DNA from 3 places in the Pseudomonas wadenswilerensis genome. Region 3 is predicted to be linked to each of the others. Evidence: riboswitches for the same ligand, from Rfam matches in the RefSeq annotation. Region 3 holds a riboswitch; each other region holds the start of a gene.

Region 1 (3,265 bases), 2.5 Mb from region 3:
TCCAGGACCATGCTGCCGGTCCCTTCCAGATACATACTCTGCTGTTCCAGGGGGCTCAGATCGATGGTCTGACGGACGGCAAAACGCTCTTCGAGCACCTTGAGCACGCCCTTGCTGCGCTCCAGGCGGCGGTTCTGGCCTTCCATCGGGTAGAGCACCAGGCTGCCGTCGGCGTGGCTGCTCCACCAGTTGTTGGGGAAAATCGAGTCAGGGGTGTGCGGCGCCGGGGTGTCCTGCACCACCAGCACTTCGACGCCGTGCTGGCGCAGGGTGTCGACATAACCATCGAACTCTTCCAGCGCTTTCTGCTGTGCCTGCTCCGGCTCGAGCAGGGCTTGCTGGAAACGGTTGTTGAGGGCGGTATCCGGGTTGAAGGCGAACCGCGCCGGGCGGATCATCAAGACTGTATTTGTTGTTTGCATCGAGGCACGCATCCGGGGTTGGCTGTGTGCTTATTGTCGACGTGATCAATGATAAATCCCGGCTGAAGCGCGTTGGGCGCTCAGCCGGTAAAGCTGAAATAGTGGGTTTGACAGCGGAATCTGCTGTGATGACTCAAGGTAGGTCTTGCTTGAAGGCGCGCAGCTGCCGCGCCAGGCTCAGCGCGGTGCTGGCGCTGTGTTCGCCGGCAAGGATGTGGGTGAAGGGCAGGTCGATCAGGCGATTGTTGCGCACGGCTTGCAAGTGCGAGAGCGCCGGGTGCTTGCGCAGGTAAGCGCGCTTGCCGGCGGCGGGCGACCACACTGCATCGGCAAGGATGATGACGTCGGGGTCGGCGCGCAGCAGGCTTTCGGCATCGACCGTGACCCGGTTCAGCTCGACCTCGGCGTAAAGGTTGCGGCCGCCCGCCGCGTCGATCAGCTGGGTGATGAAGCCGCGCTTGCCTTCGCTGTGCAGGCCGTTGACCTCGTTGTCGAGGTAAAACACCGACAGCGGCTGCCCGTGCCCGGCGATGGCTTTAGCGGCGGCCAGATCCTGGTGCTGGCGGGCGATCAGGTGGCTGGCCTGGGCGTCGCGCTGCAGCAGACGGCCGAGGACACGCAGGTCTTGTTCAACGGCGGCAAAGCCGTTTTCGGTCGCTGGCGCGCAGGCGTTCTCCAGCAGGTAAGTGCCGATGCCGTTGGCTTTCAAGGTCGTGCGCAGGGCTACGCCGTCGCTGTCGCGAAAGGCACTGGCAAAACCGCCGACCAGCAGGTCGTAACCCTGGGCATAGACGACCTCGGTTGCCGGGTAGCGGCGTGACAGCAGGGGGACGCCGCGATAGCGTCCGCTGGCCAGGGCTTGCGGGTCGTCATCGATATAGCTGACCGCGGCCAGGGTTGGGCCGGCTTCAAGGGCCAGCAGCAGGTCGGCGGCGTGCTGGTTGAGGGCCAGGATGCGTTGTGGACGGTCATGTGGCAGTTGCCAGGTCTGCCCGCAGTTTTGATAGTCCAGGGCCAGGGCGCTGCTGCTCAATACGGCCAGCAAGCTGGCGCCGAACCACCTCATGACACCTGGCCATTGAGCAGCAGATCGGGCACCGGCTGGCCCTCGATCAGGTGTTCGCGCACCAGCCGTTGCGCGTCTTCGGCGTTGGCTACCCGGTACCAGCAACGGTCCGGATACACCGTCAGCACTGGGCCGAGGTTGCAGGGGAACTGGCAATGGCTGCGGGTCAGCAGCACGCCGTCAGTGGTTTCGATACGGTTGGCCACCAGCAGCTCGCGGCGCAGGACTTTCCACAGCGGCAGGGCACCGCGTTGCACGCAGCGAGGGCCGGTGCAGAGCATCACGTGGCGGGTATGCTCGGGGATCTGCGACCACTCGGGCTTGCTCTGGATTTCATCTTCGGCGACGCGGCCGCGGCGACGCTTGGGGGTTGTTGCTGTCATGGACTTCTCGAAAAACATTCGCGAAGCGCACAGGAGGGCCCCAGCCAACACGCGCCAGGCAGCCGGCTCGTGCCCGCCCTCCGCAGGTTTGCCTAAATGACTGCGTGCAGTCGTGGGGCTTCAGGCCGGTCTCCGGGCTTGCGAGGCTTGAAGCCATTCGCCTTCCCATGCCTGTGGGCACAGTGGCGGGTTGAATGCTTCACTCGCTTACCGTTGCGGGGGCAGCGCCGGACTGGTCGATAACGACGCACCGGCTTCCCGTTTCACCTGACGCACGGCGGCGGCAGGCACCTGAAACTGGCAGGCATCTGACCATCAGCCCAGGCGTTCGTCAACTGTACCGGCCTGGCCCTGGGCGTGCAGGCGCTTGTACAGGGTGGTGCGGCTGATGCCCAGGGCCCGGGCCAGGGCCGAGATATTGCCGTTGAGGCCTTGCAGGCGCTGGCCGAGGTCGTCAGCGCTAGCTGGTGACGGCAACACGGGGGGCTGCGGCCTGGAGGCGGGCAGATCGGCAAAGAAACTGTCCGGCAGGTGCTCCACAGCAATCGGCCGCCCGCCCGCCAGCGCCAGTGCGACCTGGAGCACGCTGGCCAGCTGGCGCAGGTTGCCCGGCCAGGGGTGCTGGAGCAGCAGTTCCAGCACCTTGCCGGGCAGTTGCGTCGGCGCCCCGGGCTCGCGGTGCTGCTGGTGGAGCTGTTCGATCAGGGCCAGGCGGTCGCTGCGTTCGCGCAAGGGCGGCAGCATCAGGCTGAGACCGGCGATGCGGTAGTACAGGTCCTGGCGAAAGTGGCCCAGACGTACTTGGTCGGCGAGGTTCTGGTTGGTCGCCGAGACCACGCGGATATCCACCGGGATCGGTTCACCACTGCCCAATGGCTGGATGTTGCGGGTCTGCAGAAAACGCAGCAGGCGTGCCTGGGTCGGCAGCGGCATGTCACCGATTTCATCGAGAAACAGGATGCCCCGGTCGGCCTTGCGGATCAGGCCGATATTGCCCTTGTGATGGGCGCCGGTGAATGCGCCTTTCTCGTAGCCGAACAGCTCCGACTCGACCAGCTCGGCCGGAATCGCTGCGCAGTTCACCGCAATCAACGGCTGGCCGGCGCGGCTGCTGGCGCGGTGCAGGGCATTGACGAAGACTTCCTTGCCGGCTCCGGTTTCGCCCTCGATCAATAGCGGAATGTCCTTTTCCAGCAACAACCCGGCCTGGTGCAGGGCCTTGTCGATACGCGGGTCGCAGGTGGTTTGCGCATGGCTGACCGGTGTGGCCCGCGGGGCTTGGGTGGGGGCATGCAACAGGCAATGAAAACGGTTGCGCCCGGTCACCTGCACGGCGAACGGTTGCTCTGCGCTGTGGCCGAGCAGTTGCACCAGGGGCGTCCTGAACAACTGCT
Region 2 (3,265 bases), 1.3 Mb from region 3:
CCCAGGCACCGGGCCAGTTCATGCAGGCCGGGTTCGTCGTGCTTGAGGTCGATGCTGGCTAGGCCCATGACCGCGCCGGGCGGCAGGTCATGGGCGAGCAGGGTACGCGTGAGCAGGTCGCTCAGGGCGTCGGCCGGGCAGCCGCGACGGCAACCCAGGCCGAGGTACAGCTGCATCCGTTCAGGCCTGGCTCGAACGGCGATACAGCCAGGCACTGATCAGGCCCAGGGCCAGCCAGAACGCGGCGTTGGTCAGCAGCGAAGCGACCTTGAACTCGGCTTCCAGGGCTTCTGGGGCGAGCATCTGGTGGACTTCAGGCTGCGGCGCGCCAATCACGTGAGGCACCACCAGCAACACTGCACCGACTATCTTCAGCAGCCAGTTGTGGGCGAATGCGATCAAGGCCAGACCGACGGCGGTGGCGGCAGCCGTGCCGACCCACCAGGCTTGGCGCTGGGCCAGGTCGGCGGCAGCAGTACCCGGCAGCTCCGGGGGCAGGCCCAGGGTCGGCGCCAGGCAGAACACGGCAAAGCCGCCCAGGCCCCAGAGCGCGCCGCTGATCACGGTCTTCGGTGCGCGCAGGGTGTAGAGCGCGGCGAGGATCAGGGCGAAACCGACCGCCACCACCAGGTTGCCGCCGGTGGTCGACAGCACCCGCTGCCAGCCGTCTTCCGGCGACCAGGCTTCGCTGTCGTGATGATGCTCGGCGGTACCGGCCGCATGTTCATGGGGCGCCTCGACCGCAGGCGCGGCGCTTTCATAGGTTTCCGCCTGGAGAATCAGCGGCGCGACCCAGAAGCTTTGCAGCAGGGTCAGCAGCAGGGCGGCCAGCAGGCCGGTAAAGCCTGCAGTACTGGCGATACGCTTGATCATCGGGGCAGCACTCAGTGGCAAGGGAAGGCGGCGCTGTGGCGGGTATCGTGGGCGGCGTTATGCACCGCTTCGATGTGCGAGAAACCGGCGAAGTAGACCAGGCACAGGCCCAGCAGCGAGGCGCCGACAGCAACCAGCAGGCGCTGGCTGAGGCTTGAAGGGGTAACGGCTTCATTACTGGCGGTACTGGTACGCATGGCGCTTTCCTCTTGGTGTTGTCGGCAACAGGCAAGCGCAGCCAACCCCTGCGCGAGGATCGCCCAGGGGGTGTAACAGCGCCCGCCCACCGCGGGTTTGTTCGGTCAAGCGTCGGGCCGGTCTCCGGGCTGGTGAGGGTTGGCAGCTGGCCACACCACAGGCGTCACCTTCCCATGCCAGGCAGCGGGCACAGTGGTTCTGACGCTTTTCTCACTTACCGTTGCGGGGGCAGCACCGGACTTGTCGTACACCAAATAAAGAAGTGTATGACGCACCGGTTTCCCAGTTTCACCCTCAAGGGGCACCCAAACGAATGGCGTTAGCAAATCACGGGCGCGGGCAGGCGTCAATCGTGACAGCAGTTGACCGCTCACCGGGCACTGCGTAGCCTAGCCGCTTCGAGGTTCTTCGGCGCTGGCCGAAGCTAAGACGGGAACGCGGTTGAAGCCGCGGCTGCCCCCGCAACTGTAAGCATTGAAGCGTTCGACACAGCCACTGCACCGCGTGCGGGAAGGCGTCGTTCGACTGGCCCTGGCGCCGGTGCAATGCAAGCCAGGAGACCTGCCTCGGACAGTTTCCGACATTCAACCGGGCGGGGTGATCCGGTGGCGAACAGGCCAGGTGCGTGACACCTTTGGCGCTCGTCCCGCATGCCCGCCATCCTGCCAAGGGCATCGACATGAAAACACTGGCCAAACTCCCCGTCACCATCGTTACCGGCTTCCTCGGCTCGGGCAAGACCACGTTGCTGCGGCATATGCTCGACAACGCCCAGGGGCGGCGCATCGCGGTGATCGTCAACGAGTTTGGCGAGCTGGGCATCGACGGCGAAATCCTCAAGCAGTGCAGCATCGGTTGCAGCGAAGAAGAGGCCAACGGCCGCGTCTATGAGCTGGCCAACGGCTGCCTGTGCTGCACCGTGCAGGAAGAGTTCTTCCCGGTGATGCGCGAATTGGTGGCCCGTCGCGGCGACCTCGACCATATCCTCATCGAAACCAGCGGCCTGGCCCTGCCCAAGCCCCTGGTGCAAGCCTTCCAGTGGCCAGAGATTCGTAACGCCTGCACGGTCGATGCGGTGATCACCGTGGTCGACAGCCCGGCCGTCGCCGCCGGCACCTTTGCCGCCTACCCGGACCAGGTCGATGCCCAACGCAAGCTCGACCCCAACCTGGACCACGAATCGCCGCTGCACGAGCTGTTCGCCGACCAGTTGGCCAGCGCCGACCTGGTGGTCCTGAACAAGGCCGACCTGATCGCTGCCGACGACCTGGCCAAGGTGCGCGCCGAAGTCGTAGAAGAGCTGCCACCGGCGGTGAAGGTGATCGAAGCCAGCAGCGGCCGTCTGCCGCTGGACGTGCTGCTGGGCCTGGGCGCCGAATCCGAGGCGCATATCGATGGCCGCCGCACCCACCACGATTCGCACCACGACGGTGACGATCACGACGACCATGATCACGACGCCTTCGACTCGATCTCCATCGAGCTGCCGCAAGCCGACGAAAGCCTGTTGCTCGATGCCCTGACCCAGTTGGTCGTGCAGCACGGCATCCTGCGGGTCAAGGGCTTTGCCGCTATCCCGGGCAAGCCGATGCGCCTGCTGATCCAGGGCGTGGGCACCCGTTTCGACAAGCACTTCGACCGCGCCTGGCGCAGCGAAGAGCCGCGCACCACGCGCCTGGTGCTGATTGGCCAGGAACTGGATGCGGCACAACTGGAAGCGAGCCTGCGCGCCGCCCTGGGCGCTTGACCGATGCACCTGCTGCGGACCCAGCCCGGTGGTTTTGTACCGGACGACAGCATTGCCGACCTCGGCCAGACCCCGGCCGAGCTGGTAATCCTCTGCAGCGGTGACTCGCACCTGGCGCTGCTGGCCGAAACCGCCCAGCAGTTGCCCGAGGATTTCCCCAGCCTGCGTCTGGCCAACCCGATGCAGGTACAGAATCACGCCTCGGTCGACCTGTATGTCGACCAGGTGCTGCGCCATGCCAAGGTCATCCTGGTGTCGCTGCACGGTGGCGTCGGCTACTGGCGCTATGGTGTGGAACAGCTGCTGGAGCTGGCCGCCCGTGGTGTACAACTGATCCTGGTGCCGGGCGACGACCGTCCGGACCCGGAGCTGACCAGCCTCAGCACGGTGCCGGCCGAGCAGGCCGAACGGCTCTGGCACTTTCTGCGCCAGGGCGGCAAGGCCAAT
Region 3 (3,265 bases):
CGCGGCCTTGGGCGTCATACCCCGGGGCCAGCCGATGGCCGGGGCGATGTTGACGGTGGGAATCAGGGTCTTGTTGGGTTCGGGCAATTGCGGCGACGGGCCGACCCCGTCGCTGACCTCCAGGCGCGCGTTCTCGCCGCACCCGCTTAATCCCGCAGTCACTGCCAGCAGCAGTGCAATCCGGCTGATGCCCATGTCGTTTCCCTCGCGATGATGGCCGCTATTGCCAGTAGAGGCGGATCAGGCGCGGGAGGTTCCCTGGTTCAGGCCTGCTTGAGCAGCAACGCCACCCCGGGGTGGTACTGGCCGGCTTCGTTGTGCAGCTTGCGGTAGGCGTAGGGGAAGTACCAGGCAATGGCGCAGGCGTTGTGCTTTTGCAGGTCGTCGACCAGGTCCTGTAGTTCTTCGGGGCTGGCGTGCTGGCCGGCTTTCCAGGGGCTGGCGAACAGCGCGGCGACCTTGAGCTGGCTGGGCGCGGCAACCTGGCGTGCGGCATACACGGTTTCGGCCAGGGCATTGTTCAGGTCCAGCCTGGCAATTTTCGGCCAGCGCTGGCTGGCTTGCAGGTAGGCGGCTTCTTCGCGGTTGGCGATGTACAGGTCGCAGCGACCTTCACGATCACCTTCATCGCGCTGCTTCTTGCTCTGATGCTGCTGCAGGGTCACCAGCTCGGCTTGCCAGGCGGCGGCCGAAAGCAGGCCGAGGTTGGCTTGGGCACCGTGCCAGTAGGGCGCATCGCCATCACCGAGGGTCTGGTTGAAGCGGTCGATACAATCGACCCAGCGCTCCAGGGCGGGGCGCAGGAATTCCAGGCGCGCATTGTTGATGATCAGGCCTTGCATGCTGCTCTCCCTTATAGTTGTGATCGAGTACAGCCGAGGTATGGCTATTTGATATCACTGAAGTCAGTGTTGCACAAGATGTCAAAGGCGCCATTGATCCAGGCCAGTTCAGCGCCTTTCATTGACGCTCCGGGTGCAACCCTCTAACCTTCGCGACTTGTTTCAGGTGCTCTGCAGGCGATGGCCTGGCAGGGTGAAACAGGGAAGCCGGTGGGCGCGCAAGGCGCGCGAATCCGGCGCTGCCCCCGCAACGGTAGGTGAGTCAAGGCCGCGCAGGGCCACTGGGTGCTCGACCCGGGAAGGCGCGCGGTCCCGGGTGTTCATGGCCCCGCTCACAAGCCCGGAGACCGGCCTGTTACAGCCAACGGCATCACGGAGGGTGATGCGCGGTTCCTCCGGCCTGTGCCGTAGCCCTGCGCGTTTTCCGTCTGCCATATCCATTCATTTGTCACGCCGTTCCTCGCCGCGAACCCTGAGCAGCCATAGACTGCTACGCTCGTTGCGGGTCGGCCGACAGTGGTTTGCGGAGAACCTCATGACTGAATCCACCGAGCGCGACGAACGCCACCTGGCGCGCATGCAGCGCAAGAAGGCCGTTATCGACGAGCGCATCGCCAATTCGCCTAACGAATGCGGCTTGCTGCTGGTGCTCACCGGCAACGGCAAGGGCAAGAGCAGTTCGGCCTTCGGCATGCTCGCCCGGGCCATGGGCCATGGCATGCAGTGCGGCGTGGTGCAGTTCATCAAGGGCCGCAACAGCACCGGCGAAGAGCTGTTCTTCCGGCGCTTCCCGGAACAGGTGCGCTACCACGTGATGGGCGAGGGCTTCACCTGGGAAACCCAGGACCGCCAGCGCGACATCGCTGCTGCCGAAGCCGCCTGGGCAGTGTCGCGGCAGATGCTCCAGGACCCGTCGATTGCCTTCGTGGTGCTCGATGAGCTGAACATCGCCCTCAAGCACGGTTACCTCGATCTGGACCAGGTCCTCAGCGACCTGCAGGCGCGCCCGCCGATGCAGCACGTGATTGTCACCGGTCGTGCGGCCAAGGATGAAATGATCGAACTGGCCGACACCGTCACCGAAATGGGCATGATCAAGCACGCCTTCCAGGCCGGTATCCGCGCCCAGAAGGGCGTCGAGCTATGAGGGATGCGCGCCATTGCCCGGCGGTATTGATCGCCGCACCGGCCTCCGGCCAGGGCAAGACCACGGTGACCGCCGCTCTGGCGCGCCTGCATCGCAACCAGGGGCGCAAGGTTCGCGTATTCAAGTGTGGCCCGGACTTTCTCGACCCGATGATTCTCGAGCGCGCCAGCGGTGCGCCGGTGTATCAGCTCGACCTGTGGATGGTCGGCGAGCAGGAAAGCCGCCGTCTGTTATGGGAAGCGGCGGCTGAGGCCGACCTGATCCTGATCGAAGGGGTCATGGGGCTGTTCGATGGCACGCCATCGAGCGCCGACCTCGCTCGTCATTTTGGTGTGCCGGTGCTGGCGGTGATCGATGGCACGGCCATGGCCCAGACCTTCGGTGCCCTGGCCCTGGGCCTGGCGCGCTATCAGCCGGACCTGCCGTTTGCCGGGGTGCTGGCCAACCGCGTCGGTACCCTGCGCCACGCTCAATTGCTCGAAGGCAGCCTGACCGAAGGGCTGCGCTGGTACGGCGGGCTGTCGCGAGAAACCGGCATCGAACTGCCGAGCCGCCACCTGGGCCTGGTCCAGGCCAGTGAACTGAACGACCTCGAAGCACGCCTGGATGCAGCTGCAGCCGCCCTGGGCGCCAGTTGCGATGCGGCTTTGCCGCCGGCGGTGAGTTTCGCCGCGCCGACCGAGCTTGTGAGCGAGCCCTTGCTGCAAGGTGTGCGCATCGCGGTCGCCCGCGACGAAGCCTTTGCCTTCACCTATGGCGCCAACCTCGACCTGCTGCGGGCCATGGGCGCGGAGCTGGCGTTCTTCTCGCCGCTGCATGACGTGAGTTTGCCGCAGGCCGACAGCCTGTACCTGCCCGGTGGTTACCCGGAGCTGCATCACCAGGCCCTGGCGGCCAACTCGCCGATGCTCGCAGCCATTCGCGCCCATCATCACGCCGGCAAGCCGTTGCTCGCCGAATGTGGCGGCATGCTCTATCTGCTCGATGCCCTGACCGATGTCGCTGGTGAGCGCGCCGAATTGCTCGGGTTGCTGGCTGGTGAGGCGGTGATGCAGAAGCGCCTGGCCGCCCTGGCCTTGCAGGCGGTGGAATTGCCCGAAGGTACCTTGCGCGGGCACACCTACCATCACTCGCTGACCAGCACCGGGCTTGAGCCGATTGCCCGTGGCCAGAGCCCCAACGGTGGCCGTGGTGCCGAAGCGGTGTATCGCTGTGGCCGGCTGACCGCTTCCTACGTGCATTTCTACTTTGCCTCCAACCCCCAGGCGTCGGCGGC

The links. A riboswitch is a leader RNA that binds a small molecule or an ion and turns the genes downstream of it on or off. The one in region 3 is predicted to bind cobalamin.
Region 1: linked by a shared signal. The riboswitch ahead of LOY45_RS08695 ((2Fe-2S) ferredoxin domain-containing protein) and the one ahead of cobO (cob(I)yrinic acid a,c-diamide adenosyltransferase) in region 3 are both predicted to bind cobalamin.
Region 2: linked by a shared signal. The riboswitch ahead of cobW (cobalamin biosynthesis protein CobW) and the one ahead of cobO (cob(I)yrinic acid a,c-diamide adenosyltransferase) in region 3 are both predicted to bind cobalamin.

What each region holds. Positions count from the first base shown of each region.
Region 1 covers NZ_CP087191.1:1,885,121-1,888,385, forward strand. The annotation lists gene ctlX (citrulline utilization hydrolase CtlX) at 1-422, opposite strand, end outside; gene LOY45_RS08690 (ABC transporter substrate-binding protein) at 556-1,488, opposite strand; gene LOY45_RS08695 ((2Fe-2S) ferredoxin domain-containing protein) at 1,485-1,871, opposite strand; cobalamin riboswitch at 1,978-2,181, opposite strand; gene LOY45_RS08700 (sigma-54-dependent Fis family transcriptional regulator) at 2,187-3,265, opposite strand, start outside.
Region 2 covers NZ_CP087191.1:3,091,879-3,095,143, reverse strand. The annotation lists gene LOY45_RS14150 (cobalamin biosynthesis protein) at 1-176, opposite strand, end outside; gene LOY45_RS14145 (CbtA family protein) at 181-873, opposite strand; gene LOY45_RS14140 (CbtB domain-containing protein) at 885-1,070, opposite strand; cobalamin riboswitch at 1,169-1,396, opposite strand; cobalamin riboswitch at 1,456-1,654, shown strand; gene cobW (cobalamin biosynthesis protein CobW) at 1,751-2,818, shown strand; gene cobN (cobaltochelatase subunit CobN) at 2,822-3,265, shown strand, end outside.
Region 3 covers NZ_CP087191.1:4,382,334-4,385,598, reverse strand. The annotation lists gene LOY45_RS20105 (PQQ-dependent sugar dehydrogenase) at 1-195, opposite strand, end outside; gene LOY45_RS20100 (hypothetical protein) at 264-842, opposite strand; cobalamin riboswitch at 990-1,212, shown strand; gene cobO (cob(I)yrinic acid a,c-diamide adenosyltransferase) at 1,378-1,989, shown strand; gene LOY45_RS20090 (cobyrinic acid a,c-diamide synthase CobB) at 1,986-3,265, shown strand, end outside.